DNA from 3 places in the Oerskovia sp. NPDC060338 genome. Region 1 is predicted to be linked to each of the others. Evidence: riboswitches for the same ligand, from Rfam matches in the RefSeq annotation. Region 1 holds a riboswitch; each other region holds the start of a gene.
What was found. A riboswitch is a leader RNA that binds a small molecule or an ion and turns the genes downstream of it on or off. The one in region 1 is predicted to bind thiamine pyrophosphate.
Positions count from the first base shown of each region.

Region 2: another riboswitch for thiamine pyrophosphate. It lies ahead of thiO (glycine oxidase ThiO); the one in region 1 lies ahead of thiD (bifunctional hydroxymethylpyrimidine kinase/phosphomethylpyrimidine kinase).
Region 3: another riboswitch for thiamine pyrophosphate. It lies ahead of ACFWGN_RS00640 (thiamine ABC transporter substrate binding subunit); the one in region 1 lies ahead of thiD (bifunctional hydroxymethylpyrimidine kinase/phosphomethylpyrimidine kinase).

Region 1 is NZ_JBHXCQ010000006.1:15,507-25,738, forward strand. Features, by position in the region: gene ACFWGN_RS08810 (quinone oxidoreductase family protein) at 1-941, shown strand, start outside; gene ACFWGN_RS08815 (hypothetical protein) at 938-1,210, shown strand; gene thiD (bifunctional hydroxymethylpyrimidine kinase/phosphomethylpyrimidine kinase) at 1,275-2,864, opposite strand; TPP riboswitch at 2,856-2,956, opposite strand; gene ACFWGN_RS08825 (hypothetical protein) at 3,036-3,374, opposite strand; gene ACFWGN_RS08830 (HEAT repeat domain-containing protein) at 3,527-4,354, shown strand; gene ACFWGN_RS08835 (hypothetical protein) at 4,588-4,944, shown strand; gene ACFWGN_RS08840 (YceI family protein) at 5,010-5,678, opposite strand; gene ACFWGN_RS08845 (SDR family NAD(P)-dependent oxidoreductase) at 5,893-6,741, opposite strand; gene pheT (phenylalanine--tRNA ligase subunit beta) at 6,746-9,331, opposite strand; gene pheS (phenylalanine--tRNA ligase subunit alpha) at 9,331-10,232, opposite strand, start outside.
Region 2 is NZ_JBHXCQ010000004.1:2,923-13,154, reverse strand. Features, by position in the region: gene ACFWGN_RS05885 (ABC transporter ATP-binding protein) at 1-82, opposite strand, end outside; gene ACFWGN_RS05880 (DUF3817 domain-containing protein) at 141-578, shown strand; gene moeB (molybdopterin-synthase adenylyltransferase MoeB) at 575-1,975, shown strand; gene ACFWGN_RS05870 (thiazole synthase) at 2,069-2,971, opposite strand; gene thiS (sulfur carrier protein ThiS) at 3,075-3,359, opposite strand; gene thiO (glycine oxidase ThiO) at 3,425-4,756, opposite strand; TPP riboswitch at 4,763-4,840, opposite strand; gene ACFWGN_RS05855 (DUF6220 domain-containing protein) at 5,051-5,506, shown strand; gene ACFWGN_RS05850 (multicopper oxidase family protein) at 5,509-7,509, shown strand; gene thiE (thiamine phosphate synthase) at 7,541-8,227, shown strand; gene guaA (glutamine-hydrolyzing GMP synthase) at 8,302-9,879, shown strand; gene ACFWGN_RS05835 (restriction endonuclease) at 10,122-10,232, opposite strand, start outside.
Region 3 is NZ_JBHXCQ010000001.1:136,291-146,522, forward strand. Features, by position in the region: gene ACFWGN_RS00630 (ABC transporter ATP-binding protein) at 1-245, opposite strand, end outside; gene ACFWGN_RS00635 (ABC transporter permease) at 245-1,936, opposite strand; gene ACFWGN_RS00640 (thiamine ABC transporter substrate binding subunit) at 1,948-3,036, opposite strand; TPP riboswitch at 3,094-3,219, opposite strand; gene ACFWGN_RS00645 (DUF4235 domain-containing protein) at 3,389-3,658, shown strand; gene ACFWGN_RS00650 (serine hydrolase) at 3,726-5,147, shown strand; gene ACFWGN_RS00655 (YdeI/OmpD-associated family protein) at 5,210-5,647, opposite strand; gene ACFWGN_RS00660 (phosphotriesterase) at 5,819-6,868, opposite strand; gene ACFWGN_RS00665 (DMT family transporter) at 6,865-7,950, opposite strand; gene ACFWGN_RS00670 (ribokinase) at 8,080-9,048, opposite strand; gene ACFWGN_RS00675 (glutamine amidotransferase) at 9,048-9,791, opposite strand; gene ACFWGN_RS00680 (LacI family DNA-binding transcriptional regulator) at 9,878-10,232, shown strand, end outside.

The sequences.
Region 1 (10,232 bases):
AGCTCCCGACCCCGGTCCCCGGACCCGGCGAGCTCCTCGTCGAGGTCGCGGCGGCGGGGGTCAACTTCATCGACACCTACCGTCGGGCGGGGGTCTACCCGATGGAGTTCCCGCACGTGGTCGGCACCGAGGGCGCGGGCGTCGTCGGGGCGGTCGGCCCGGGCGTCACGGACTTCGAGCCCGGCGACCACGTCGCCTGGACCAACGCGTCCGGCTCGTACGCCGAGCAGGTGATCGTCCCGGCGGACGTCGCGATCCCCGTGCCGGAGTCGGTCGACCTGCGGCTCGCGGCGGCCGTGGCCCTCCAGGGGCTCACGGCGCACTACCTCGTGACCTCGACCTACCCGGTCCAGCCCGGGGACGACGTCCTGCTGCACGCGGGGGCCGGCGGCGTCGGGCTGCTCGCGACCCAGCTCGCGGTGCGCCGCGGCGCGCGCGTCATCACGACCGTCTCGACCGAGGCCAAGGCCGAGCTGTCGCGCGCGGCCGGGGCGGCCGACGTCCTGAACTACGCCGAGCTCGACGACCTCACGACCGAGCTGCCCGCGATCGTGCGCGACCTCACGGGCGGCCGGGGTGTCGCGGTCGCCTACGACTCGGTCGGCAAGGACACGTTCGAGGCGTCGCTCGCGTCGCTGCGCCGCCGCGGCATGCTCGTGCTGTTCGGCGGGTCCTCGGGCCAGGTACCTCCGTTCGACCTGCAGCGCCTCAACAAGGGCGGGTCGCTGTTCGCGACCCGCCCCAAGCTCGACGACTACACCGCGACGCGCGCCGAGCTCATCGAGCGCGCCGACGAGATCTTCGCGCTCGTCGCCTCGGGGGACCTGGACGTGCGCGTGGGCGCGACGTTCCCGCTCGCCCGCGCGGCCGACGCGCACCGCGCGCTCGAGGGCCGCGCGACGACGGGCAAGGTCCTGCTCGTCCCGAGCGCCGCCTCGTGAGCTGGGACTGGGTGCCGCCGCGCCCCGGCGAGGACGAACCCACCCGGCGGACGGACCGCCGCCTGCGCCTGGCGCTGACCGTCCTCATGGTCGTCTTCACGGGCGTGCTCGCGGTCTACTACCTGACGGTCGGGCTCGACCAGATGCGCACGCAGTGCGTCACGGAGCGCCCCGAGGGCGTGTCGTCGAACGAGGTCAGCACGTCGTGGCGCTGGTGGCCGCCCGGGTACGACTGCTCGTACCCGGACGGCGGGACGACGAGCGCGTGAGGACGGCCGCTCGCGCCGAGAAGTGAGCAGATGCCCCCGTTCCCCCCGGATCAGGGGCATCTGCTCACTTCTCGGCGCCCCCGACCGGCGCCTCGGGCCAGGTCGGCCGCTCGATCCCCTGCTCGAAGAACAGGTACTCGTGCATCGAGGACAGCTCGAACGCGCGCAGCATGCGTTCGCGCTCGGCGGGCGAGGCCCAGCGCGCGGCCTCGTCGGCGAAAGAGCACGCGGTGCGCGTCGCCTCCTGGAAGGCCGGGTCGCCGTAGAGCGAGATCCACCGCGCGTACGGATGCCCGTCGAGGTCCCCCGCCCGGCGCACCAGGACGTCGCCGATGTACGAGTACAGCCAGTAGCACGGCAGCAGCGCCGCGACGGTCTCCGCGTACGACCCGTTCGACGCCGCGTGCAGGTGGTTGGTGTAGGCGGCGGTCACGGGAGAGGGGTCGACGCTCTCGACCGCCCCCCGGTCCATCCCGGCGTGCTCGCCCAACCAGTCACGGTGCAGCGCCTGCTCGACCTCGAGCGACTCGACGGCCGCGCCCGCGAAGAACTGCCGGGCCTCGGGCGTCGGCGCGAGCTGGCTCGCCCGCGACAGCACGCGCGAGTACTCGGCGAGGTACGCGGCGTCCTGCGCGAGGTAGAACCCGAAGTCCTCGACGGCGAGGCTCCCGTCCGCGAGCGCCCGCACGAACCCCATGCTCTCGACGGCCTCGCGCCAGCCCGCGATCCGCTCCCAGGCCTCCTCGGAGAACGCCCGCAGGCCCAGCGTGGGCAGGTGCGCCAGGTGGTCGACGGGTCCGCGGCCCGTGCCCACCGTCAACGCTCCCCCGGCCCGCAGCGCGCCGGTCAACCAGGTCTTCGCATCGCGCACGGCGCCCGCCCAGTCGTCGCGCCGGGGTCGGAGCGCCGCAACCGCAGCCGACAGCGAGCACCCCGTCCCGTGGGTGTGCACGGTGTCGACGCGGGGCGCGGAGAAGGTCGTGACGTCGTCGGGCCCCACGAGCGCGTCGGGCGACTCCTCCCCCGTGAGGTGACCACCCTTCAGGAGCACGACGGCGCCGCTCGCCACGTGCAGGCGCCTCGCCTGGGCGAGGGCGTCCGGCCAGGTGGTCGCGGCCGGCTCGCCCAGGAGGACGGCCAGCTCGGGGAGGTTGGGGGTCACGAGGTCGGCGAGCGCGACCAGGTCGCGCACCGCCTGCTCGGCCCCCTCGTCGAGGAGGCGGTGGCCGCTCGTGGCGACCATGACGGGATCGAGCACGACGAACGGCGGACGCACCCGGCCGAGCCACGTCGCGATGGCACGCGCATTGGCCTCGTCGGCGACCATGCCGATCTTCACGGCATCGATCACCACGTCGTCCGAGACCGCGTCGAGCTGCTCGGTCAGGAAGTCCGCGCCCGGGACGTGGACCGTGCGGACGCCGTGCGTGTTCTGCGCGACCAGGGCGGTCGTGACCGCCATGCCGTACGCGCCGTGCGCCGCGAACGCCTTGAGGTCGGCCTGGATCCCGGCGCCTCCCGTCGGGTCGGTGCCCGCGATGGACAGGACGCGGGGGCGGGAGGCCTCGGCCCCGGGCGACCCGACGCGTTCTCGTGCGGTGCTGGACGCGGGTTCGGGTCGGGGCAGGACAGGTGTGGTGGCAGCAAGCGACATTGCCGACATCCCTTCGCTAGTGCTAGCTAGATCAGGTTCGACGGGTGTGTTCTCAGCCCGGCTCGTGGGAGCGGGCACCCCGTGTCTTCGGGGGAAGGATAGCGGGCACCCGGACCGGACGGTCGGCGGAGACCACCAGGTGTCGCCCGGGGGCGGATCAGCGGGGGGCGCCTACGAGACCCCGGCCGGCACGGTCATCACGTCGATGCTCGACAGCGGGACGTACCGGTCCAGGCACGTCACGACCCGCTCGACGTCCTCGCGGACGGCGCCGGGGACGAAAGCGACCGTCGTCGGGAGCGGCGGCAGAGGGAGCGGTGTCACGGCGTACTCGACCGCAGGGTCCTCGATGCAGACGTCGATCCCGTCGGGCCACGCGTCGACCCCGACGATCCACGGCCCCTGCGGCGGGATCGCGACCGGCCCGGTCGCGCCCAGCGCGGCGGCCAGCGCCAGGGAGCCGCACGACGCCGCCACGGCTCCGGCGAGCAGGACGGTGCGGCGGGGCATGGCGGTCACCTCGGTGGTCGTCGTCGACGTCGGTGCGACCACCGTAGCGGACCCGCTCGGAGGAGACCCGGCGGTCGGCCGGCCCCCTATGCTCGCCCCATGGTTCTCAGCGTTCCCGTCCACCCGCGTCCGTCGCGCGGCTCGGCCTCGCGATGACCGACGACCTGCTCGCCCGGCTCCTCGACCCGGATCCCGCGGTCGACGAGGACGCTGTCGACGCCGCCGCCGAACGCGCCCTGGCCGGCGACCGGGAGGCCGCCGACGCCCTGCGCGACGTCGTGCTGCGCTTCGAGCGGTTCCCGATCAGCACGTTCGAGCGGACTCTCAACCGTCTCTACGCCTTCGCCGACGCGTCGCTCGAGCCGGCGATGCTGCGCGCCCTCGAGAACGGGGCGTCGGCACCCTGGTACCTCACGGCAGCCTGCGGACGCGCGGGCTTCCGGGGAGCCGTGCCCTACGCCCTCGCCCTGCTCGACTCACCAGTCACCTACGAGCGGACGGTCGGCTGCGAGGTGCTCGACGTCCTGGGGGCGCACGAGGCCGTGCCGACCCTCGTCGACGTGCTCGGCGACACGGACCACCGCGTCCGGGAGAGCGCGGCCGCTGCCCTTGCCGACCTCGGCGGGTCCGGGGCCGCGCTCGGGCTGCGCCGCGAGCTCGTCGAGCCTCGGTTCGGGCTCCTGGGCTACGTGTCGAACGCCCTGGGCGCGATCGAGCCCGACCAGACGACCTGGCTCCTCGACCAGGCCGCCAGTCCGGACACCAGAACCCGGTACTGGGCGGTCCGTGCCCTCGGGCGCACCGGGAGCGACCTGGTCCACGAGCCGCTGCTCGTCGTCGCAGCAGACCCTGCGGAGGAGACCGCGGCCATCGCGAACGGAAGCACGGTCGCGAGCGCAGCACGCAGTGCCCTGAAGACCTGGCAACGCGTGCGCCGCGTCCGTGCGGCAGACACCACGAGCACACGCCCCCTGTCCTGACCGCGGAGCCTCGCGCCCGCCCCGACGACAGGTCGGAGCAGGACCGCGACGAACGTCATGCTGGAGCGCACCACGAGGCGCTCTACGTCGTGCCGAGGCCGCCCGGCCAGGTGCAGCAGCGACTCGCGGTCAGCGCCTGCGCCGGGTGGCGGAGGCGAGCCTGCGGTTGAGCCGGGGCGCGGCACGGCGGATGCTGGGGGCGACCGTCCGGTCCAGCCACGAGGAGGTCGGCCATGCACCCGACGCAGGACGTCACGTCCCACCGCACCGCGCTCACGTCACCACGAGGCCGACGCATCGCCCTCGCCGCAGGACTGGTCCTCGCCGCGCTGGCGCTCGCGGCCTGCGCCCCTGGGCCCAACCCCGACGTCGGCACCCCCACCGCGGACGGCAGTCCCGCGGGGTTCTGGCTCGGTCTGTGGCAGGGCATCATCGTGCCCGTGACGTTCGTGATCTCCTTGTTCACCGACACGGTGAACATCTACGAGGTCCACAACAACGGGAACTGGTACGACTTCGGGTTCGTGCTCGGCCTGGGGCTGTTCGTGGGCGGGCCGTTCGGGGCCTCCCGCGGACGCCGTCACTCCTGACGGGCTGACCGCGTGCGCCGTCGGGCGAACCTCTCGGTCCTGCCGGATCTCGGTCCTGCTGGGTCTCAGTCCTGCCGGATCGCCTCGCCGGCGATCTCGATCTCGACCTTCTTGCCCACCAGCAGCCCGCCGGTCTCCAGCACGACGTTCCAGACGAGGCCGTAGGCCTCGCGGTCGAACGTGCCCGAGGCGCTGAACCCGAAGATGTCGCGACCGTACGGGTCGCGCCGCGCCCCGCCGAACTGCATGGTCAGGTCGATCGGGAGGGTGACGTCCCGGATCGTGAGCAGACCGCTCACGACGAAGTGCCCCGCGCCCGCTCCCTGGATCCTGGCCGCAGGGACCTCGGAGCGCTCGGGCGAACGGTTGCGCAGGCGCGCCCAGCTGAGCATGGCGTCGTCCTGCGGGCCCTGCCAGCGCACCGACGTGCTGCGGAAGTCGACGGTCGGGAACCGCTCGACGTCCAGGAAGTCAGGGCTGCGCAGGTGCACGTCCCGCTCGTCGTGGTGGGTCGTGAGGCTCGTGGCGTCCATGGTCGCGGAGACGGCCGACGCGAGCGGGTCGGCCCCGACGACGATCGTGGCGCTCGCACGCGTGAGCTCGCCACGGACCGGGGAGACCATCATGTGCTTCCCGAGGAACCCGACCCGCTTGTGGGCCTCGTCCAGCAGGAACGTCCCCGCATCCGGGATCGTCATGCCGTTCCAGTACCGGGTCGGGTGGTCGATCGTCATCCGGGCAGGGCCTCTCGCTCGTTCTTGCAGGTGCAGAACAGCGGTGTCCGCACCGACCGGGTCGGTGTGCCCCTCGAGCATTCCCCATGAGTAGTAGAAAGTTCAACTAACCGAGGGGTGAACCTGGCCACCTCCTGGCCACGACGAACGACGAGAAGGGCCGCTGCTCCCGGAGGAACAGCGGCCCGTCTCGTCGAGGTGCGAGGAGTTCTCCTCAGCGCGCCGGCAGCGCCCCCGGCATGGGGTCTCCGTCACCGAACCGCGTCACGCGCAGTCGGCGTGCCTCCGGACCGGGCGCGGCGTCCGCGTCCCCCGGCGTGCCCGAGGCAGCGGCCCGCAACAGCTCCGGGGTGTCGTGCGTGACGCGCACGAACGTCCCCGACCACGCGTCGAGCTCTCCACGGGCGATCGCGACGATCATCTCGACCGTCCGTTCGACCGGGGTCCACTCGGTACGCCCCACGTGCATGTCCATGGACGCCGTCAGGTCGGTCTGGACGACTCCGGGCGAGACCTCGAACGTGCGCAGACCGAGGGCGTGGCCCGACAGGTGCAGGTTCGAGCCCATGCGGAGCAGCGCGGTCTTGCTCGCGTTGTACGCGGTCGCGCCGTTCATGTCGTGCGAGCCCGCACCGGAGTTGAGGTCGACCACCCGGCCCCCGCCGCGGACGAGCATCCCGGGGACGACCGCGCGAGAGAGCAGGAACGGCCCGCGCAGGTTGGTCTCCATGACGGACCACCACTCGTCGGGGTCCGCCTCCCACAGCGGGACCTCGGCGTCGATCCGCCCGGCGTTGTTGACCAGGAGGTCGATGCCGCCCAGCTCTGCCTCGGCGCGCGCGACCGCCGCGTCGACCGCCGCGACCTCGGAGACGTCCGCGACCAGGCCCACGGACCGGCGACCCAGCGCGCGGACCTCCGCGACGACGTCGTCCACGCGGGACGCGTCCCGGCCCAGGACCGCGACGTGGAGGCCCGCCGCGGCGAGCCCCCGCACGACCGCACGGCCGATCCCGCGCGTACCGCCCGTGACGAGGGCGGTACGCGCGGGGGCGACGCTCACGACGTCAGCCACGGAGCTCGGCCCCGAGCTGCTCGTGCGCCGCGGCGACCGCTGCAGCGCGCACGGCCGCGGAGTCCTCCGCGGTCAGCGTGCGGTCGGCGCCCCGCAGGCGCAGCGAGAACGCGAGCGACTTCTTGCCCTCGCCCACCTGGGGGCCGGTGTAGACGTCGAAGAGCGCGAGGTCCTCGAGCAGGTCGCCCGCCCCCTCCTCGATCGCGGCACGCACGGCCGAGGCCGGCACGGAGGCGTCGACGACGAGCGCCAGGTCCTCCTTCGCGAGCGGGAACGACGAGACGGGAGCCGCCTGGACCGGCTGCTCCGGGGCGGCGGCGATCAGGGCGTCCAGATCGACCTCGAACGCGACGGTCCGCGCGGGCAGGCCGAGCGTCTCGAGCACCTTGGGGTGCAGCTCACCTGCGTGCCCGACGACGGTCCCGTCCGACAGCTCGAGCCTCGCCGTCCGGCCCGGGTGCCACGGCGCGTGGTCGTGGTCGGCGACGACGACCACGTCGACGCCCGCACGCTCGGCCACGAGCTCGGCGGCCGCGAGCGCGTCCGTCCAGTCCGCGGCGCGGCCGGCGCCCCACCAGCCCGACGCCTCGCGCTGCCCCGTGAGGACTCCCGCGACACGGCGCGGCTGCGGCGGGACCGCTGCCTGCAGCGTGGCCAGGTCGGCCTCGCTCGGGCGAGCACCGCCCGGCAGCTGCGGGGCGGCGGGAGCACCGGCGACCGGACGGGTCACGAGGCCGATCTCGAAGATCGCGAGGTCCGCGTTGCCTCGTCCCACGTTGCGCTTGACCGTGCCGAGCAACGTGGTGAGCAGGTTCGTCCGCATCTCGGGGTGGTCGTCCGCGAGCGGGTTGACCAGCCGCAGCGCGCGCCGGCGCTCGTCGTCCGCAGGCAGGCGCAGGTCGTCGTGCGCCTGGGGGTTCACGAACGGGTAGCTCAGCGTCTCGACGAACCCGGCCTCCGCGAGGGCGCGCGCGACCGAGCGGCGAAGCTGCTGCGCTGTCGTCAACCCACGACCGGCCGGGGCCGGCGGCAGGATCGACGGGATCTTGTCGTAGCCGACGAGGCGGGCGATCTCCTCGACGAGCTCGGCGGCCCCGGTCAGGTCCGGGCGCCACGTGGGCGGGGTGACCTCGAGGGTCGTACCGCCGTCGAGGTCGCGGACCGTGCAGCCGATCTCGACGAGGACGCCGCGGACCTGCTCCGAGGTGTACGCCACCCCGACGAGCCTCTCGGCCTCGCCGATCGGGAAGACGACGGGCGTGACGGGGGCGACCGTGTTGAGGTCGCTCACCGCCGGGTCCGCAGTGCCTCCACCGAGCTCGACGAGCAGCTCCACCACGCGCTGGGCCGCGACGGGCGGCAGCGCGGGGTCGGCGCCACGTTCGAAGCGCTTGGCCGCCTCGGAGGGCAGCTTGTGGCGACGCGCCGAGCGCGCGACGGTGATCGGGTCGAAGTGCGCGGCCTCGACCAGGACGTCGGTCGTGCTCTCGCCGACCTCGCTCGAGGCCCCACCCATGACGCCCGCGATCCCGAGCACCCGCGACGCGCGAGAGCCCTCGGGCGAGTCGGTGATGAGGAGGTCCTCGACGTCGAGGCGGCGGTCGACGCCGTCGAGCGTCGTGAGCCGCTCCCCCGCGTGCGCCCGGCGCACGACGATCGGGCCCGCGACCTTCGAGAGGTCGTAGGCGTGAAGCGGCTGACCGAGGTCGAGCATGACGTAGTTCGTGATGTCGACCGCGAGCGAGATGGGCCGCATGCCCGCCTGCGTCAGGCGTCGCTGCATCCAGGCCGGCGTCGACGCCTGCGGGTCGATGCCCCGCACGATGCGCGTGACGAACCGGTCGCAACCGGTCACGCCGTGGATCGGGGCCTCGTCCTCGACCTCGACCGGGAAGCCGTCGGGCGTCACGCCCGGCAGGTCGCCCGTCGGGAGGCCGCGGTCGGTGAAGGCCGCGCCCGTGGAGTGAGAGAACTCGCGCGCGACGCCCCGGTAGGAGAAGCAGTACCCGCGGTCCGGCGTCACGTTGATCTCGAGGACCTCGTCACCGAGTCCCAGGAGCTCGAGCGCGTCCGTGCCGGGAGTCGTGTCGTAGCCCATCTCCGGGGAGTACCCGTAGCGGTCGAGCACGATGATGCCGTCGTGGTCCTGCCCCAGGCCGAGCTCCTTGGCCGAGCAGATCATGCCGTCCGAGACGTGGCCGTAGGTCTTGCGGCTCGCGATGGGGAACGGTCCGGGCAGCACGGCCCCAGGCAGCGCGACGACGACGCGGTCACCCGGGCCGAAGTTGTGCGCACCGCAGATGATGCCGCGCGGCGTCCCGCCCTCGGTCACGGGGACGCCGTCGACGTTGTGCGCCCCGACGTCGACCTGGCACCAGTTGATGACCTTGCCGTTCTTCTGCTCCTCGGGCTCGACCGAGACGACCTGGCCCACGACGAGCGGGCCGGTGACGGACGACCCGTGGATCGCCTCCTCCTCGAGGCCCACCTTCACGAGCGCGGCGGCCAGCGTCTCGGCCGTCAGGTCAGCAGGCAGCTCGACGTGCTCGCCGAGCCAGTCGATGACGATGTTCGGCATCAGATCCCCATTCCGAACTGGGTCGAGAAGCGGACGTCGCCCTCCACCATGTCGTGCATGTCAGCAATTCCGTGGCGCAGCATGAGCGTGCGCTCGATGCCCATGCCGAACGCGAAGCCCGAGTAGACCTCGGGGTCGATCCCCGCCGAGCGCAGGACGTTGGGGTTGACCATGCCGCAGCCGCCCCACTCGATCCAGCCGGCCCCGCCCTTCTTCTGGGGGAACCACAGGTCCATCTCGGCGCTGGGCTCGGTGAAGGGGAAGAACGACGGGCGCAGGCGCGTGCGGGCCTCGGGACCGAACATCGCCTTAGCGAAGTGGTCCAGGGTGCCGAGCAGGTGCGCCATGGTCAGGCCCTTGTCGACTGCGAGGCCCTCGACCTGGTGGAACACGGGCGTGTGGGTCGCGTCGAGCTCGTCGGTGCGGAACACCTTGCCGGGGCACGCGATGTACACGGGCAGCTCGCGCTCGAGGAGCGTGCGGGCCTGGACCGGCGACGTGTGCGTGCGCAGCACGAGGTTCGACGGTTCGCCCGGCTCGCCGTCCGGACCCGCCGGGGTCTGGAGGAAGAACGTGTCCTGCATCTGACGGGCCGGGTGGTCCGGACCGAAGTTCAGGGCGTCGAAGTTGAACCACTCGGCCTCGATCTCCGGGCCTTCGGCGATCTCCCAGCCCATGGCCGTGAAGAAGTCGGCCGCGCGCTCCTGGAGCGTCTCGAGCGGGTGACGTGCCCCCGAGGGGGCACGGTCGACGGGCAGCGTCACGTCGACCGACTCCTCGACGAGGACCCGCTCGTCGCGCTCGGCCTCGAGGACCTGGGTGCGCGCGGCGAGCGCCTGGTTGAGGCGCCCGCGGATCGGGCCGAGGAGCTTGCCCGCGGCAGCCTTGTCGGCGGGGGCGA
Region 2 (10,232 bases), on a different contig from region 1:
GCCACCAGAGGAGGGCGCCAGGGCCGGTGAGCGGAGGGGTGCCCGGGTCGGGGAGGGGGAGGGGTCGCACGGTCACTAACATTAGGTGTGGCCACCGACACCGAGCCACGGATTTTCGCACAGCGTAAGGAAACCTTCCCATGACCACGCCCGACCCCGCCGGCACGCAGCAGACCTCCGACGCCGTGGCGCAGGCCCCCGCGCAGGAGGTCGTCGACCGTGCGGTCCGCAAGGCCCGCGGCGCGCTCGCCCGCTACCGCGTGATGGCCCTCATCACCGGTGTGATGCTCCTGATCCTGTGCGTCGAGATGATCGTCAAGTACGGCGTGGGCGCGTTCGTCGACGTCGACGGCGTGATGCGCTTCGTCGGCTGGATCCCGTTCGCGCACGGGTGGGTCTACGTGGTCTACCTCGTCACGGTCCTCGACCTGTGGTCCAAGATGCGCTGGAGCTGGGGCCGACTGACCAGCATGGTGTTCGCCGGTGTCGTGCCGGTCATGTCCTTCATCCTGGAGAAGAAGGTCCACCGCGAGGCCGAGGCCAAGCTCGACGCCCTCGTGGAGCAGTACGCACGATGACCTCGCTGCCGCCGCTGGTCGCGCCCTCGACCGAGCCGCTCGGCCCTGAGGAGCTCGCCCGGTACTCGCGGCACCTCGCGCTGCCGGGCATCGGGATCGAGGGCCAGCAACGGCTGCGCGCCGCGCGCGTCCTGGTCGTGGGCGCGGGCGGGCTGGGCAGCCCCGCGCTGCTCTACCTCGCGGCGGCAGGCGTCGGCACGCTCGGGATCGTCGACGACGACCGCGTCGAGGTCTCCAACCTCCAGCGCCAGGTGATCCACGGCGGCTCGGACGTGGGACGGCCCAAGGTCGCCTCGGCTCGGGACGCGATCGCCGAGGTCAACCCGCACGTGACCGTCCGCCTGCACGAGCAGCGACTCGGCGCGGACAACGTCCTGGACGTCCTGGCCGGCTACGACCTGGTCCTCGACGGGACCGACAACTTCGCGACCCGCTACCTCGTGGGGGACGCCGCGGAGATCGCGGGCATCCCGTGCGTGTGGGGCTCGATCTTCCGGTTCCAGGGCCAGGTCAGCGTCTTCTGGGCGACACCCCCCGGTGGCGAGGGTGTGGTCTACCGCGACGTGTTCCCCGAGCCACCGCCGCCCGGCACGGTCCCCGACTGCGCGACGGGCGGAGTCCTCGGTGCCATGTGCGGGACGATCGGCTCGGTCATGGCGACCGAGGCGGTCAAGCTCGTCACGGGTGCCGGACGCACGCTCCTGGGACGCCTCGCGGTCTACGACTCGCTCGAGCTCACGTGGCGCCACCTCACGGTCCGCGCCGACCCGCAGCGCGTGCCCGTCACCGGGCTGCTGGCCGGGGACCACGCCTACGAGGCGTTCTGCGGGCTGGGCCCGTCCGCCACCCCCGCGACCGTGGCGGGCGTCACGGGCGGCCCGCCGGTCGCCGGCGACCTCTTCTCCGGCCCGACGGCGGAGGGTCGCCTCGTCGTCGACCTCGCCAGGGTGCCGGGGGAGCCGACCACCGCTGGGAACGCGCTCCCGCTCGACGCGGCCGACGCCCTCGGTGCGTCAGTCCCTGGAGGGGGAGCGGCGTCGTCGGGCCGCGTGGGGGCTGAGTCCCCGACGAGCCTGACGGCCCGCGAGCTCGCCGCGCGCCTCGCCGACCCCACCGACGACCTGCTGCTGCTCGACGTGCGCGAGGACTGGGAGACGCAGATCGTGGGGATCGACGGCGCCCGCGTGGTGCCGAGCGGGATCTACGCGGGACCGGGCGCCGGGGCGGCGCTCGCGGACCTGCCGCGGGACCGGACCGTCGCGGTGCTGTGCAAGGTCGGAGGCCGCTCCGACCGCGTCGCGAGCCTCGCACGGGCCGCGGGCGTCGACGCGCGCAACGTCGAGGGCGGGATCCTGGCGTGGGTGCGGGACGTCGAGCCGGGGCGCCCGACGTACTGATCCTCTGATCCTCTGCCGAGGTAGAGGCCTGCCGTCGAGGTAGAGGGCCAGCGCCCTCTACCTCGACGAGAATCCTCTCCCTCGGCGCACCGGTCACAGCGCCAGGTCGAGGTTCCCTCCGCCCAGCACCCCGGCCCCCGTGAGCCCGGCAGGCGACCCGGCGCCGACGGCCCCGGCTCGGCCCACCATCCCGTCGACCGGCGAGCTCGCGAGCGCCTGCTCGCGCCGCGGGATGCGGCCCGCGAGCGCCGCGAGACGACCCGCCTCGACCGCGAGCCGCATGGCCCTGGCCATCCGCACCGGGTCGGCGGCACGCGTGACCGCGGTGGCCAGGAGAACCCCGTCGCACCCGAGCTCCAGGGCGTGCGCGGCCTCCGACGCGGTCCCGATCCCCGCGTCCAGGATCACAGGCACCCGCGCGGCCGACGTGATGGCCGCGATGTTGCGCGGGTTGAGGATGCCGAGCCCCGACCCGATGGGCGCCCCGAGCGGCATGACCGCAGCGCACCCCACGTCCTCGAGGCGCCGCGCGAGGATCGGGTCGTCGTTGGTGTACGGCAGCACGACGAAGCCGTCGCGGACCAGGGTCTCGGCGGCCTGGACGAGCCCGATCGGGTCGGGCAGGAGCGTCACGTCGTCGGCGATCACCTCGAGCTTGACCCAGTCCGTGCCGCACGCCTCGCGCGCGAGGTGGGCCGTGAGGACGGCCTCCTTGGCCGAGAAGCAGCCCGCGGTGTTGGGCAGGGCACGGATGCCGAGGCGCTCGAGCAGCCCCCAGATCCCGGTCTCGCCCGCACCACCGCCCGCACCGCCGCCCGCACCACCGCCCGCACCACCGCCCGCACCACCGCCCGCGCCTGCGGTGCCCGGGCGGGCTCGGTCAGCTGTCGGGCGCACCCTCGCGACGCGGCGCATCGCGACGGTCGTGAGCGCGGTCCCGGACGCCACGAGGGCGTCCTCGAGCGTCAGCAGGTTCGCCGCGCCGCCCGTGCCCATGACCAGGCGGGAGCCGAGGGGGACGCCCGCGACGACGAGAGGGTCCGCTGCCGGGGAACCGGCGTGCGCCGGACCGGGCGCGCCGGTCGTGCCGCGCGCCGCCTCAACCACCCTGCACCGCCGTGACGACCTCGACGCGGTCGCCGTCGCGCAGGGTCGTGGACGGCCACGTGCTGCGGGGGAGCACGGCGTCGTCGATCGCGACCGCGACGCCCCGGGGGACGTCTCCGCTGTCCCCGACGAGCTCGGGCAGCAGCGCGGCCACGAGGGCTGCGACGGTCGTCGGGGCGGTGAGCGGGTGGTGCTCGCCGTTGACGAGGGCGCTCCCGGTCGCGGGCGGGTTCGTGGGCCGCGCACCGGTGGCCGCGGGGAGAGTCGGGTGGGTCATGCGGTCCTCCAGGAGGTGGGTCGCCGAGGTAGAGGTCTGCCGTCGAGGGAGAGGGGCCCGCCCCGCTACCTCGACGCGAGCCTCTGTCTCGCGGGGGTAGGGGTGGGCGAGAAGCGCAGCGGGTCGATCGCCGCGACCGCGGACGGCACCGGCTCCCCGGTCAGGACCGCGTCGATCGCGGCCGCCGTGACGGGAGCGAGCAGCACGCCGTTGCGGTAGTGGCCGGTCGCGAGGACCAGGCCGGGAACGGTGGTGGGCCCCAGGAACGGCATGTTGTCCGGGGTGCCCGGTCGCACGCGCGGCGTGACCTCGACGAGAGCCAGCTCGTCCAGCCCGGGAAGCAGGGCGCGCGCGTCGCGCAGGAGCGCGAAGACGCCGCCCGCGGTCGCACGCCGGTCGTCGGGGTGCTCCTCGCTCGTCGCGCCGACCACGACCTCGCGGTGCCCGTCGGGTCCAGGCGTACGCGGTACGACGTACACCGGACGCCCTTGCACGATCCCGCGCACCACGTGGTCGAGCGTGAACCACGCGGGGGCGTCGAGCCGCAGCGTCTGCCCCTTCACCGGACGGGTCGGGGCGCACACCTCGGGGACGTCCCCGAGCAGGTCGCCCGAGTCCGCGCCCGCCGCGAGGACCACGGTTCCCGCGCGGTGCTCGACCCCCGCGTCGTCGAGGGCTCCGGTCACGGGAGTGCCGAGGCCCGTCGAGCGGAGCAGCCGCACCGCCCGGCGGTGCACGACGGCGGCACGCGGGTCCCGCGCGAGGGCTGCGGTCAGGGCGCGGTGCACCGCGCGCGGGTCGACCTGGTGGTCGCCGGGCGCCCAGAACGCCCCGGCGACGCGCGGACCGACGAGCGGCTCCCGCTCGCGCGCCGCGGCGACCGAGATCTCGGTCGAGTCGAGCCCCCATGCCTCCTGCAGCGCGCGCACGCGGCGCCCGAGCGCGAGGTCGTCGCCGTCGTAGGCCAGCGTGAGGGTCCCGGTCGTCCGCAGGCCCACGCTCAGCCCCGAGTCCGCCTCGAGCTCGGCCGCGAACACCGGCCAGCGCGCCGCGGAGTCGGAGCCCAGGCGCAGCGCGGCCTCCTCGCCGAAGTCGGCCTCGGTCACGGGCGCCAGCATCCCGGCCGCGGCGTGGGTAGCGCCGTCTCCGGGGGAAGGGTCCAGGACGGTGACGCGCAGGCCCGCGCGAGAGGCCCGCCAGGCCGCGGTGAGCCCCACGATGCCGCCGCCCACGACGAGGACGTCCGTGGCGCCGTCGGGCCTCTCGTCCGTGGTCCTCCGGTGGGCGGGCGCGGCTCGCCCCACCGCGCCCGACGGCGGCACGCCCCGCGGGCTCTCGCCGCGCCCCGGTGGGCGCGCGGGCAGTGCAGGGTGGTCGGTGGACAGGGCTGCGCACATGCGCTCGCTCCCTTCGCTGGCATGACCCAGATCAGGTTCGACGGTCGGCTCTCGCCCTCTCAGCCCCGTGCGGGGCTCCCGTGCTTCGCGGCCACCCTACAACGCACGCGTCCGGTCGCCGACCGTGTATCAACCGGGGCGTTGCCGACCTCTCTCGGTGTATCCGCTGGGACATCCGACTCCCGTGCGTGCGACCTCCCTCCAGGGACGGCCTCCCCGAGCGGTCGAGCATCGACCGCCCCGCCGCGGACCCGAGCGGCCCGCCCACCTTCCCCGCTTCAGGTGGAGCTCCTCATGCGCAAGACATTCCTCGTGATCAGCGTCCTCGTGGTCGTCGCCGTGGTCATGCAGTTCTACTTCGCCGCCGTCGGCGTGTTCAGCGACCCCGACGACGAGCTCTTCGCGATCCACGGGACGAGCGGCCGCATCGTGCTGCCCCTGCTGATGATCCTGTCGATCGTGTTCGCCGCCCTCGCCAAGGCCGGGAGACGCACCGTGTGGCTGGCCGTGCTCGGGTTCGGCCTCCTGCTGTTCCAGACGATCCTGTTCATCCTCACCGGAGTCCTCACGGGGTCGGAGCCGCCCCCCGGTGAGATCACCACGGCGGGCACCGTCATGCTCGGCTTCCACGCCCTCAACGGGCTCGCGATCCTCGGCGTCACGGGGACCGTCGCGTCCAGGGCTCGGGCGCTCGTGATGGAAGGGCGCGTGCCCAGCCCGGCGTCGACCACCGCCCCCGGGAACGTCTGACGGTGACCGTCCCCGCCCTCCAGCTCGTCTACCTGGTCCTCGCCCTCGCGGGCGGGGCCGGGTGGGTGCTCGCCGCGCTCCGGCCGCGGCGCGGCCCGTGGGTCGCGCTCGCGACCGTGGCGCTCGTGCTGCGTGTCGGGGTCGTGGTCCTGCTGGGCGGGCACGGGTGGTGGTTCGTCCAGGAGAAGGTGCTCGTCGGGCTCCCGCTCGCCGTCGGCGGGGCGGTGCTCGCGCTCGTCGTGCTCGTCGTCGGCAGGGGCCGTCCAGCGATGCCGGCGCGCCAGGCCTGCCTCCTCGGGGCGGCGTACGCCACCGCCGGGGAGCTGGTCCTCGTGCTGGTGGTCGGCTACCCCGTCGGGCCCCTCAGCGGGGGCGTCGTCGTGCTCCTCGTCGCGGCCGCGACCCTCGTGACGTGGCTCGTGCTCGCCGGGCGTGACGCGGGCGTCGTGCGGGGCGTGAGCCTCGCCGCGGCGTTCGTGCTGCTCCTGCCGCTCGGGCTCGCCTGGTGGGCGAGCCGGGCAGAGGTGCATCTCGAGGTGGTCGGTCCCGGTGCCGTCGGGGCCGCGGGCGCCGCAGCCCCGGGCACGGGAGCGCACACCGGGAGCGGACACGCCGCGGACGAGCCCGCGACCGACGAGCTCTCGGCTGCGGGCGGCGGCGCCCCGACCGTGGACGTGACCGAGCTCCGGACCCCCGCGGACGTTCCCGGGCAGCGGGTGCCGGTGACCCTCACGGCCCGCGAGTCGGACCTGACCCTCCCGTCGGGAGAGGTGGTGCAGGCCTGGAGCTTCGGCTCCCTGCCGGGGCCCGAGATCCGGGCCCAGGTCGGGCAGGTCGTCGAGGTCGAGCTCCACAACGAGGACGTCCGGGCGGGCGTCAGCGTGCACTGGCACGGCTACGACGTGCCCAACGGCGAGGACGGGGTCGCGGGCGTGACGCAGGACGCCGTCCTGCCCGGGCGGTCCTTCACCTACCGGTTCGTCGCGGACCAGCCCGGGACGTACTGGTACCACACGCACCAGAGCTCGTCCGACGGGGTGCGCCGGGGGCTCTTCGGCACGCTCGTCGTGCTCCCGGCCTCGGGCCCGGTCGCCGACCTCGACCTGGTGCTCCCGGTCCACACCCTCAGCGGCACGACGACGCTCGCGGGCAGCGACGAGGTCGAGCAGCTCGCGGCCACGCCCGGGCAACGGGTACGGCTGCGGCTCCTCGACGCCGACCAGGTGCCGCACCGGATCGGGGTGGACGGGGCCGGCTTCCGTGTGGTCGCCGTCGACGGCACGGACGTTCCCGGCGCCGAGGAGGTGAGCGGCCTCGCGCTGCGCGTCCCGGCGGGAGGCCGCTACGACGTCGAGCTCACCATGCCCTCCCACCCCGTGCGCCTGGCGGTCGACGGCGAGGAGGACATCGGCCTGGAGCTCGTGCCCGACGCCGGGGCGGGCGCCGACGCCGACGCCGCCCCGGGGGACGCGGACCGGTGGGCCGTCCCCGACGAGGACCTCGACCTGCTGGCCTACGGTTCGCCGCCCGAGGGCGGGGCCGGGGCCGGACCTGGCACCGCACCCGCACCCGACGTGACCGCGACGCTCGTCCTGGACCGCCTGCCACGGTTCGACGGCGGCGTGCCGGTGTACGGGTACACGATCGACGGGAAGGTGTACCCCCACGTCCCCTCGACCGTCGTCGACGAGGGGGACCGCGTCCTCCTGCGCATCGTGAACCGGAGCTCGGAGACCCACCCCATGCACCCGCACGGGCACCACGTCAGGGTGCTCTCGGTCGACGGGCGGGAACCGACCGGCGCCGCGGTGCTGCGCGACACGTTCGACGTCCGTCCGGGCGAGGTCTGGGAGGTCGAGCTCCTCGCCGACAACCCGGGGATCTGGATGGACCACTGCCACAACCTCGACCACGCCGCGCAGGGCATGGTGACCCACCTCGTGTACCGGGGAGTGACCACGCCCTTCCGGCACGGAGGGTCCACCGGGAACGCACCCGAGTGACCGACCGGTCCGCGCGGCCTACCCTGGGCGCGTGACGACCACCCACCCCGCGCCCCGCCCCGTCGACACCTCGGCGGGAGACGGCGCCCGCTCCCGGCTCGCGGCCGCCCGGCTGTACCTGTGCACCGACGCGCGCGAGGAGCGCGGAGACCTGGAGGACTTCCTGCACGCGGCGCTCGCGGGCGGCGTCGACGTCGTCCAGCTGCGCGACAAGGGGCTCGACGTCGCGCGCGAGCTCGAGCTCCAGGAGACCGTCGCGCGCGTCGCGACCGAGCACGGGGCCCTGTGGGCCGTCAACGACCGGGCCGACGTCGCGCTGCTCGCCGGGGCACCCGTGGTGCACACGGGCCAGGGCGACCTGCCCGTGCCCGCGGTCCGGTCCCTCCTGGGGCAGGGCCCGGTGCTGGGCCGTTCGACGCACTCGCTCGCGCAGGCGGCGGCCGCCGAGGCCGACCCCGAGGTCGACTACTTCTGCGTGGGCCCGCTCTGGGCCACGCCGACCAAGCCGGGGCGCGACGCCGTCGGGCTCGACCTGCTGCGAGAGGTCGCCGCGTCGGCGCCGACCACGCCGTGGTTCGCGATCGGGGGCGTCGACCCGGCCCGCCTCGACCAGGTGCTCGCCGCGGGGGCCGAGCGCATCGTCGTGGTCCGCGCGATCACGGGCGCGGCCGACCCCGAGCGGGCTGCTCGCGAGCTGCGCGAGCGGCTGCCCGCCTGACCCGGCGAAGTGATCCCCGTCGCACGTCGTGGACCGATGCCGGGGATCGGCGCCGAGCCAACTATCCTGGGGTGGTGACACCCACCCCCTCAGCCCCCCGGCCCGTATTGGTCGTCGACTTCGGCGCACAGTACGCCCAGCTGATCGCGCGTCGCGTGCGTGAGGCCAAGGTGTACTCGGAGATCGTCCCCCACACCTTCACCGTCGAGCAGATGCTCGCCAAGAACCCGGCAGCGATCATCCTGTCCGGTGGTCCGTCGTCCGTGTACGCGCAGGGCGCGCCCTTCGTGGACCCCGCGCTGTTCGAGGCAGGCGTGCCCGTCCTCGGCATCTGCTACGGCTTCCAGGCCATGGCCCAGGCGCTCGGCGGCAAGGTCGCGCAGACCGGCCTCAGCGAGTACGGCGGCACCGAGGTCGAGGTGTGCTCCGCGGGCGTCCTGCTCGCCGAGACCCCCGACCACCAGACCACGTGGATGAGCCACGGCGACGCCGTGCACGCGGCGCCCGAGGGCTTCGAGGTCCTCGCGACGTCGTCCGGCTCCCCGGTCGCGGCCTTCGAGGACACCAGCCGGCGCCTGTACGGCGTGCAGTGGCACCCCGAGGTCAAGCACTCCGCGCACGGCCAGGCCGTGCTCGAACGCTTCCTGTACGAGGGCGCAGGCCTCGCCGGCGACTGGACCCCGGGCAACGTCATCGCGGACCAGATCGCGCTCATCCGCGAGCAGGTCGGCGACGCACGCGTCATCTGCGGCCTGTCCGGCGGCGTCGACTCCTCGGTCGCCGCGGCACTCGTCCAGCAGGCCGTAGGCGACCAGCTCACGTGCGTGTTCGTCGACCACGGTCTGCTGCGTGCGGGCGAGGTCGAGCAGGTCGAGCGCGACTTCGTGGCCGCCACGGGCGTCAAGCTCGTCGTCATGGACGAGAAGCAGCGCTTCCTCTCGGCGCTCGCGGGCCACTCGGACCCCGAGACCAAGCGCAAGATCATCGGCCGCGAGTTCATCCGCGCGTTCGAGCAGGCTGCGCGCGACATCGTCGCGGACGCGGGCGAGCACGGCGGTGAGGTCAAGTTCCTCGTGCAGGGCACCCTGTACCCGGACGTCGTCGAGTCCGGCGGCGGCGAGGGCACCGCGAACATCAAGAGCCACCACAACGTGGGCGGCCTGCCCGACGACCTGCAGTTCTCGCTCGTCGAGCCGCTGCGAGCCCTGTTCAAGGACGAGGTCCGCGCCGTGGGGCGCGAGCTCGGCGTACCCGAGGTCATCGTGGCCCGTCAGCCGTTCCCCGGCCCCGGGCTCGGCATCCGCATCGTCGGCGAGGTCACGGCCGAGCGCCTGGAGATCCTGCGCGCGGCGGACGCGATCGCGCGCGAGGAGCTCACCAAGGCCGGGCTGGACGACGAGATCTGGCAGTGCCCCGTGGTGCTCCTGGCCGACGTCCGCTCGGTCGGCGTCCAGGGCGACGGCCGCACCTACGGTCACCCGATCGTGCTGCGCCCCGTGTCCTCGGAGGACGCCATGACCGCGGACTGGACGCGCCTGCCGTACGACGTGCTCGCGATCATCTCGACGCGCATCACGAACGAGGTCAAGGACGTCAACCGCGTCGTGCTCGACGTGACGAGCAAGCCGCCGGGCACCATCGAGTGGGAGTGACCTCCCGCTGAGCCGCGAAGGGCCGGCCGCGCAGAGCGATCTGCGGGGCCGGCCCTTCGGCGTTCCTGGGGATGCTCGTTGTCGTCGCGGCGGGTTCGGGGGCGGCAGGGGACGTGCTCGCTCGCGTGCGGAACAGAGGTCCAGGGGTGAGGGTGTTTTCTACGGAGCCACGACGATCGTTGCGGCTCCGCAGAATCACCTTGCGCCGTCGGAGCGCGCGTCGACTCAGGGCGCCTGACGCCTCATCGTGGACGGTTCGCGCACGGGCAGCGGACGTCCGGCGGCGTCGTGCACCGCAGCCCGCGCTGTGCCAGGGTCCGCGCGGTGGTTCCCACTGGGGCGACATCGCGCGC
Region 3 (10,232 bases), on a different contig from region 1:
CCGCAGCCGCTCGGTCCCAGCAGCGCGAGCACCTCGCCCGGCGCGAGGTCGAGGCTCACTCCGCGCACGGCCGTCGTCCCGGGGCCTTTCGAGGAGGCCGGGTCGGGGTAGTGCACGACGACGTCGCGCACCGTGAGCCCTCGGCCCGCCGGGCTCCTGGTCGGGTCGCGCGGCTCGTGCGGCACGCGCGGCACAGCCGAGCCGTCGAGGCCTTCGCTCCGATCCACCACCGTGGCTCCGTCCATCAGAACTCTCCTGCCGAGCGGTCGCCGCGCAGGCGCTCCGCCACCATCATCACCGTTGCCGTGAGGACCGCGAGCACGACGCTCGCGGCCAGTGCCATGCCGTAGTTCTCCGCCCCGGGCCGCCCGATGAGCCGGAAGATGACCACGGGGAGCGTGGCCGCGTCGGGCCGGGCCAGGAACGACGTCGCCCCGAACTCGCCGAGCGACACCGCGAACGCGAACCCGATCGCGAGGCCCAGCGACCGGGCCGCGATGGGCCCGTCGACCGCGGCGAACACGCGGGCGGGCGACGCCCCGAGCGTCGCGGCGGCCTCGCGCAGGCGCGGGTCGATCGCGCGCAGCACGGGCAGCACGGTCCTGACCACGAGCGGGATCGCGACGACCGCCTGCGCGATGGGCACGAGCAGCCCCGAGGTCCGCAGGTCCACGTCGATGCCGAGCGGCTTGTCGAGCGTGATGAGGAACCCGAACCCGACCGTCACCGCCGAGACGCCGAGCGGGAGCATGAAGACCGAGTCGAGCGCGCTGATCGCCCGCCGCCCCGTGCGCGACCGCGGACGCCGCGAGACGACGAGCGCGACGAGCCCGCCGATCACGACCGCGAGCAGGGTCGCGATCGCGGCGGTCCGGAGCGAGTTGGCCGTGGCCTCCCACACGGTCACGCTCAGGGCGTTGCGGCCGCCGGTCGTGCCGAGGTTCGCGTAGTTCGCGAGGCTCCAGCCGTCGGGGGTCTGGAACGAGCGCACGAGGAGGTTGACGAGCGGCAGGGCGATCAGGCCCAGCACGACGACGGCGGTCACCGCGAGCGGGGCCGCGTCGGCCCGCAGGCGCAGCGGCCGGGCGGCGGACGTCGCCGCGGACAGGTGGAGCGCGCGCTCGCGGCGGGTGCGGGTCCGGTTGGCGACGCTCAGCGCGACCACGACCACGACGAGCTGCACGACCGAGAGCACCGCGGCCGCGCGCAGGTCGAGGAACTGCGTGGTCTGGATCCAGATCTCGGTCTCGATGGTCCCGTACTGGACCCCGCCCAGGACGAGCACGACCCCGAACGCCGTGGCGCAGAACAGGAACACGATCGACGCGGCCGACGCGATGGCCGGGGCCAGCGACGGCAGCGTCACGGACCGGAACGCACGCCAGGGCGAGGCGCCCAGGGCGCGAGCCGCTTCCTCGGCGCGCGGGTCGAGGTGCTCCCAGAGCCCGCCGACGGTCCGCACCACGACCGAGTAGTTGAAGAACACGAGGGCCAGGACGATCGCCCCGAACGTCCCCTCGAGCCGCAGGAACCCGAGCAGCCCGCCCTCGACCAGCAGGGAGCGGAAGGCCACCCCGACCACGACGGTCGGCAGCACGAACGGCACGGTCACGAACGCGCGCAGGAACGTGCGCCCCCGGAACCGGCACCGGTACAGCACGTACGCGCCGGGCACGCCGAGCAGCACCGAGATCACGGTCCCGAGCACGCCCTGCCACAGCGTCAGCCCGATGATCCGCCAGGTCCGCGGCTCGGAGAACACCTCGGCGAAGCCGGAGAGGTCGAGGGAGCCGTTGCTGACGAACCCGCGCGCGATCAGCGTCACGACGGGCCACGCGAAGAACACCCCGAGGAACAGCAGCGGCAGCCCGGCGGCGAGCCCCCACAGGAGGACCCGCCCGCCGCGCTGCACCGCCGCGGGCACGCCGCGGCTCACGGGCAACGTGCTCAGCCGATCACCGTCGACGTCCACGCCTTGATCCACTCGTCGCGGTGGGCGGTGATGTCGGCCGGCGCGACCTCGAAGGGCGACGGGGACAGGGGCGCGAACTCGGCCCAGCCCTCGGGCAGCTCGGTGTCCGCGTCCGCCGGGTACATGTACATGTTGTCGGCGATGTCGGCCTGGAACGCGTCGCTCACGAGGAAGTCGACGAGCTTCTTGGCGCCCTCGGGGTTCTTGGCCCCGGCCAGCACGCCCGTGTACTCGACCTGGCGGAAGCAGGTGTCGAGCAGCGCACCCGTCGTGGTCTCGGTGCCGTCCTCGGTGACCGTGAACGCGGGCGACGTCGAGTAGGACAGCACGAGGGGGCGCGGGCCCTTGCCCTCGGAGCCGGAGAAGTCGACGTAGTAGGCGTCGGACCATCCGTCAGCGACCTTGACGCCGTTGTCCTCGAGCTTGCTCCAGTAGCCCTCCCAGCCGTCCTCGCCGTAGGCGCCGACGGTCGCGAGCAGGAACGACAGCCCGGGCGACGACGTCGCGGGGTTGGTCACGACGAGCAGGTCCTTGTACTCGGGCTCGGTCAGGTCGTCGAGGGTCACGGGCTCGGGGATGCCCGCTGCCGTGAACCAGGCGTGGTCGACGTTGACGCAGACGTCGCCGAGGTCCACGGGGGTGAGCTCGCCGTCCCCGACGGCGTACTGGGCCGCCGAGTCGGCGAGGCCCGCGGGCGTGTAGGGCTCGAGCACGCCCTCGTCGATCGCGCGGGTCGCGAACGAGTTGTCGATGCCGAACACGACGTCGCCGAGCGGCGCGTCCTTGGTCAGGATCAGCTGGTTGACGAGCGCTCCGCCGTCGCCGGGAGCGACCTGCTTGACGGTCAGCCCGGACTCCTTCTCGAACGCGGCGAGGACGTCCTCGCTCACGTTGAAGGAGTCGTGCGTGACGAGCGTGACGGTGCTCGCCTCCGCGCTCGAGGTGTCGCCCGCGCCTGTGTCGGTCGACCCGGCACAGGCCGTGAGAGCCAGCGCGCTGAGCCCGCCGACGAGACCGAGGCCGATCTTGTGAGCGGGGCCGCGGCGGGTACTGATGGTGTTCACGTGTCCTCCTTGGACGTCACAGGAGGGGGACCTCGCGCACGGAAGGTCCGTGAGCGAGGCTGGAGAAGCCCGACTTCCTCCACCGGTGCTAACCGGATCAGGTTCGAGGGTCTGCGGTGGTCCGCACTCTCAGCGCCTGTTGCCCGTTGTCTCCGGGCGGTCGGCGCTCCCCTGTCGTTCACCTGCGACTTTACACCGCGGCCCGACGGCGCGGGCAGGGGTCCGGCGTGTGGTCTCGCCCGAGGCGCGCCCCGCCCGGGGCGACGGCTACGGTGGGACCTGAGCTCCGCCGTCGGGCACGTGCACGACGCGCGGCGCGCCCCGCCCGCCGCACCCTCACCAGGAGGTCCACATGGCCGAGAACGAGCAGACCCTCACCGAGAAGGTCGCGACCGTCGCCCTGACGCTGGCCGCGGGCTGGGTCGCGCAGAAGGTCGTGAGCTTCGCGTGGGCCAAGGCGACGGGGCACGACGCCCCCAAGGACCTGGACGACCCCGAGGTCGGCATCATCAGCGCTGTCACGTTCGCCGCGGCCGCTGCGGCCGCGAGCGTGTTCGCCCGCCGTTTCGCGGGGCGCGAGGCCAAGCGCGTCGTGACGCGGCTCGCGGCCCGCGCGTCCTGAGACCGGGGTCGGGCGGCACCGGCGGGTCCGCACCCGCCGCGCGAGGGTCGTTCCGTAGGGTGTCTCGATGCCCTCCCTCTCTGCTGCCCGACGCCGTCGCTCACCCCTCGTCGGAGGCCTCCTCGTCGTGGGGCTCGCACTGACCGGGTGCTCGTCGTCCGGGAACGGCTCCGAGGTGCCGCCCACGCCGAGCGCGGCCCCGACCGCGGTCGCGCTGCCCGGCGGCACGGTGGGCAAGGCGGCCGGCTGGGTGCTCGAGGTGCTCAACGCGGACGCTTCGCCCGACGCCGCGACGCTGGACCGGCGGTTCGCCCGGTCGTTCCTGGACCAGGTTCCCGCCGCGCAGCTCGTGCCCGTCCTTGACCAGCTCCGCGCGGACCGGGAGTGGGTGCCGGTCTCGGTCGACGTGGTCGACGCGGACGAGAAGCAGTCCGCGCTGACGATCGTCGGGGCGAGCGGTCAGTACTTCACGATGCAGATCGGGGTCGATGCGGACAGCCGCATCGAGACCCTGTTCTTCGGCCCGGGCGACGACCCGCACCGCGAGCCCGCGGCGAGCTGGGACGAGCTGGGCGAACGCCTCGACGCCGTGGACGCGCAGAGCTCGCTGCTCGTGGCCCAGGTCCTGGACAACGGGACGTGCCAGGCGGTCGAGGAGGCCCCCGGCGGCACGGAACCGGACGAGGTGCTGCCGCTCGGCTCGATCTTCAAGCTCTACGTGCTGGGCGCGGTGTCGCAGGCCGTCGAGGCCGGGACGCTGACCTGGGACGACGAGCTGACCGTGACCGACGACGTGCGGTCGCTGCCCTCTGGCCAGCTCCAGGACGCGCCCACGGGCACCGTGGTCACGGTGCGCGAGGCGGCCGGGCTCATGATCTCGATCAGCGACAACACCGCGACCGACCTGCTGGTCCAGGCCGTGGGGCGTGACGCCGTCGAACGCGCGCAGGCCGAGCTGGGGCACGCCGACCCGTCCCTGAACACCCCGTTCCTGACGACCCGCGACGCGTTCGCGATCGCGTGGGGCTCGCCGTCGCAGGCCACCGGGTGGGCCGCGGCCGGCACCGCGGAACGGCGCGCGATGCTCGACGCGCTGCCCGGCGGGCCCCTCGACGTCGACCCCGCGGGAGTGACCACGCCCGTGTGGCAGGACGACGTCGACTGGTTCGCGACGTCGTCGGACCTGTGCGCCGCGCACGTCTGGTTGCACGACCGCGGCGAGCAGGACCCCGTGGTCCGTGAGGTGCTCTCGGTCAACCCCGGCATCGAGGTCGACACGACGGCCTGGCCCTACGTCGCGTTCAAGGGCGGCAGCGCGCCGGGCGTCCTGGCGGGCTCGTGGCTCGCGGAGGACGCCGAGGGCGACACGTACGTCGTGACCGTGCAGCTCGCCGCCACGGACCCGGCCGTGCTCGCGGACCCGATGGTGCTGGTCGACACCGCGGAGAGCGCGTTCGCGCTGCTGGGAGGGCCTGCGGGCTCGGAGTAGGGCGTGCTGCCCCCGGGGACCGGGGCCGACCGTCGTCCTGCCGAGGATCTCCGGCGTGGGACCTACCCGCCGGGAGCCAGGTCCGCGACGGCCTTGTCGATCCGCCGCTGCCGGGTCTCGGGGGTCTTCGCGGCCTCGATCGGCTCGACCAGCGCGCGCCGACGGCTGAACGACAACTCGTCGAACGCCGCACGCGCCTCGGCCGTGAGCGCTGCCGCGAGGTCGTCGGGCACCGTGACCTCGCGCGGTGCGTCGTCGACCTCGATCTCGACGTCCACCTCGTCGCCGCCCGACACCCCGGCGGCCTCCCTGTTCTCCGCGCTGAGCGCGATCATGAACCGTCCCTGGTACGGCGCGACCGAGCTGCGGTAGGTGTGCCCGCCGAGCGTGACGCGCACCGGGACGCGCTTGCCCGCGCCGAGCGCGGTGACCACGTCGTCGGGCACGGGGAGGCCGGTGGCCGTCTTGCCGCTCTGGAGGATCGTCGTCCGGAATCGCATGGGCCGAGTTTTCCACCGGCCCGACGACGTCGCGCGCCGACCGCCCGACGCTCGCGTCGCCGTCGGCCGGGTGGGTCCCCCGGGCCGAGGTAGAACGTGCTGCGCGAGGTAGAACGCACCGCGCACTACCTCGCGCAGCACGTTCTACCTCGCGGTCAGCCGGCCACCCGGTCACGCCGTCAGCATCGCCGCCGGGTTGTCGTGCGTCAGCCGGCGCAGCACCTCGCGCTCGACGCCGCGCTCGGCGAGCATCTCGGTGAAGACCGTCGGCACGTACGCGAAGCCGTTGCCACCGTTCTGCACCCACATCTGCTTGAGGAACACGTCGTGGCTCAGGAGCACCTGCCCAGCGAACCCCAGGTCGACGAGCCGCTGGACCGCGCCCGCGGTCGTGTGCGGGTCGGGCGACACCCCCTCCTTGGGGTAGGTGATGTCCATCCCGACCATGTCGAACTCGAGCCAGACCCCGCGCTCGGCGACCGACCGCTGGTACTCGGGGTCCTCGGCAGAGGGGTCCATGTGGCACAGCACGACCTTCTCGGGCCGCACGCCCACCTCGTCGAGCACGAGGTCGAGGAGCGCGTGCGCGCGCCGCTGCCAGCCCGGCAGGTGGATCTGCATCGCGACCTGCGGGTGCTCGAGCTGAGCCATCGCCGAGGCGCGGAGCGAGGCGCGCTCGCCCGCCGTGAAGTCGAGCGAGACGCCGATCTCGCCGATGACGCCCGGGCGGATGCCCGTGTCACGGACGCCGTCGGACAGCTCGCGCGAGATCGCCGCGGCCTGCGCGTCGACCGACTGGGCCGTGATGCGCTCGCCCTCGAACTTCTCGAGGTAGGCGCCCGCCCCCATGACCACGTTGAGGCCGGTGCGGCTCGCGACGTCGAGCAGGCGCTCGGGGTTGCGCCCGATCGCCTCGCTCGACGTCGCGTCCACGACCGTCCGCCCACCGAGGGCCGCGAAGCTGCGGATCTCGGCCTCGACGGCCGCGACCGGCTTGTCGGCGATGTTGTCGGCGCAGCAGTACGGGTCCTGGCGCAGCGCCCAGGCGACCGAGGCGGAGACCGGCTCGCGGACCACGGCCTGGGAGAACTCGTAGCTCGGCGCGTCGAGCACACCGGAGAGGTCGTTGAACAGGTGCTCGTGGGGCAGGGTCAGCCCCAGGTCCTGTGCGGCGACGGGTCCGGTGACCGTCTGGACGAACCCTGCCGGCGTGACGTTCATCGCGGGCTCACCTCTCCTGCTTCACCACCGCCGACGGCGGCGGCCACTGCGGTGTCGGCTGTCGCCTCCGGCGACTTCCCCGACGGGATCATGCCGATCACCGCGGCGATCAGCGCGATCACGGTGCCGATGATCGTGGCGGCGTAGATCGTGTGGCCGAGCGACGGGATCGCAGCGTCGATGAGGAGCGAGCCGACGAGCTGACCCGCGGTGGACGCGAGCCCCAGGAGCAGCAGCCCCAGCCCGCGGACCAGGAGAGCCATGAGGGCGATCGAGAGGAGGCCGAGCGGGCCGCCCAGGTACATCCACCACGAGCCGGGGAGCTGGAAGTCGACGCCCGAGGTCATGGCGCGGATCGCGTAGGCGATGCCGAGGGCCGTGAAGCCGACCAGGAAGTTCCAGCCGATCGAGACGAGCATCGAGCCCGTGGCGTCGGCGACGGCCGCGTTGCCCGCGGGCTGCCAGCCGGCGAGGAGACCGCCGACGAACGGCATGATCGCGAGGGCGATGGTGTGCGGGGCCGAGAAGTTCGGCGAGATGACGATGACCGTCGCGACGATCGCGAGGACCGCGCCGGCGAGGCGGAAGAACGTGAGCGGCTGCTTGACCGAGGCCGTGACGCCCAGACGGTCGCAGATCACGCCCGAGATCACGAGACCCGAGATGAGCGAGATCTGGAACGTCGCGACGCCCAGGACGCCGACCGTCACGCCCTCGGACAGGACGATGACGGCCCCGCACAGGCCCGCGAGGAAGTTCCACCACGGGATGGTGCGGCCCTTGATGAGGCGCGGGATCGCGAGCGCCTCGCGACGCGTCACGGGACGCGCGAACACGATGACGAACATCAGGACCAGGCCCGTGCCGAACGAGATGAGGGCGGCCGCGTGGCCGTCGCCGATCGTCTTGCCCAGCTGCCCGTTGACGGCCGCCTGCATGGGGCCCAGGGCTCCGGCCAGGACGGTCGCGAGGACGAGGAGCGCGGTCGCCGTGCTCTTGACCTTGCTGCGCTGGGGTGTCGGGTCGACCGTCTGGACGCCTCCCGGGCGGGAGCCGGTGGTCTCCGGCGTGGTGTGCTTCATTGCTTGGCCGTGCCTTTCATCTTTCGACGGTACGTCGGATCGGTGGACCGATCGAACGGCCAGCCCTGGGTCGACGCTGAGTGGTCGGGCTGGGTGGGGGGTCGTGCGGGTCGTGCTGTGCCGGGCGGGTCACTGCTCCGGTGCGGAGTCCTCCGGTCGTGGGGCAGGGACCTCGTGGGCGAGCGGCAGGGACTCGATCGCCCCGTCGCGAGTGGTCGTGACGGCCGCGACGCGGGCCGCCCAGCGGGCTGCCCCGACGAGGTCCTCGCCGCGCAGCAGGCCGTCGGCGAGGGCAGCGCAGAAGCTGTCGCCCGCGGCCGTGGTGTCGATCGCGTCGACGCGTACCGCGGGCACGGGCGTCGGGAGCCCGTCGCGGGGGACGACGACCGAGCCGTCGGCCCCGAGGGTCACGACGACGTCACCCGGGAACGCGAGCCCACGCACCATGGCCACGACGTCCGCGAGCGACGCCGGGGCCTCGCCGGCTCCTGCGAGGGTCGCGAGCTCGAACCGGTTGGGGACCAGGACGTCGAACCGGTCGCGGATCTCGGCCGGGACCGGGACCGCGGGGGCCGGGTTGAGGATGGTCGTCCCGGTCGCGAGGCGCGTGACCGCTGCGAGCGAGCCGAGCGGCGTCTCGCACTGGCACAGCACGACCTGCGCGTCGGTGACGGCGCGCACCGCGGAGTCCCGTGAGTCGACGAACGACTCGTCGACGTCGCCGTTGGCACCTGCCTCGATGACGATGGTCGACTCGGGCTGCTCCCAGAGGATCACGGCCGTGCCGGTGGGCTGCTCGGACGAGGCGACCGACGTGACGTCGAGCCCCTCGGCCACGAGCCGGGCCGTGATCTCACGGCCCGCGTCGTCGTCCCCGACGGCCCCGACCATCGCGACGCGGCGGCCGAGCCGCGCGGCGGCGACGGCCTGGTTGGCCCCCTTGCCGCCCGGCGAGCGCTTGAGGCCGGTCGCGCTGATGGTCTCGCCCGAGCGCGGGATCCGGTCGACGGTCAGCCGGACGTCCATGTTGAGGCTGCCGACGACCGTGATCTCGGGGGCATGGGCGGGGGCGCCCCCACTCCCGTGGTCGGCGCTCATCAGCCCGCGAGCCAGGTCACGGCCTGGCCGAAGAGCTTCGCGTAGCCGGACCACTCCATGAACTCGCGCGGGGCCCAGTGCGGGGAGATGTCGGACGCGAAGGCCAGCGTGCGGCCCTCGCCCTCGGTGCGCACGGCGACGAGGGGGCGCCCCTCGATCGTGGCGAGGACGGTCGCGTCGGCCTTGGCGGTGAGCTTCTGGTAGCCGAGCAGGATGGGCCACTCGGCGTCGAGGCCCGCGGTCACGGGGTGCTCGACGTCGGTCAGGACGCCGCCGATGCCCTCGGGGGTCTCCTCGCGGTCGTCGTACGGGAGGATCTCGACGGGCAGCACGGCCTCGACCGCGGTGCCGTGGTAGTTGGCCTTGGCCTGGAAGCCCTGGAAGCTGAGGTAGCCACCGGCCATCATGAGGCCGCCGCCGCGACGCACCCACTCGGCGAGGAGCTTGATGCGGTTCGGGAAGGGACGCCCCTCGGAGAACACGACGGGGGGAAGCAGCAGGGTGTTGGCGCCGATGTCCGAGAGCAGGACGACGTCGTAGGCGTCGAGCTCCTCGAGGGTCGACGGGAAGTCGGTCGCGACGAGGTGCGAGGGCAGGTGGGTGACCTCGTGGCCCTCGGCGGCGAGCGCCTCGAGGAGCTTGGCGCAGCCGATCTCCAGCTGGGCGTGCGGGAAGGCGTCGTAGCCCTTGTAGTCCGTCGCGGCATTGATCCACGACTCTCCGGCAAGCAGCACGCGGCTCATGCGGTTCTCCTCAAAGACGGTTCGGGCCACGTCGCACATCGGCGACGTTGCGCAATGTTGTGTTGCTGTTGCGCAACAACCTAGGTGTGCGTCAGGCTGGTGTCAACCGAGGCCGTGGGCCGGGCGGTGCCACGTACGGCACGTGCCTGCAGGATCGGCACGATCCCGGGGTTCCGGCGGACACAGGACGTGCCTGCCACCAGCGCAGCGATAGGCTCTGGGGGCATCCGACGGCCGGGCGCACGAGCAGAGGGGCAGCAGCCATGACGTTGACGCAAGTTGCGCAACACGCGGGGGTCTCGACCTCGACCGCCTCGCGCTACCTGCGCGGCCAGCTCAACGTCCAGCCCGAGACCGCAGCACGTATCGATGCCGCGGTGGCGGCGCTCGACTACCGCACGGGCTCGACGGGACGTGTCGCGCGCGGCTCGCGCGCGGGGA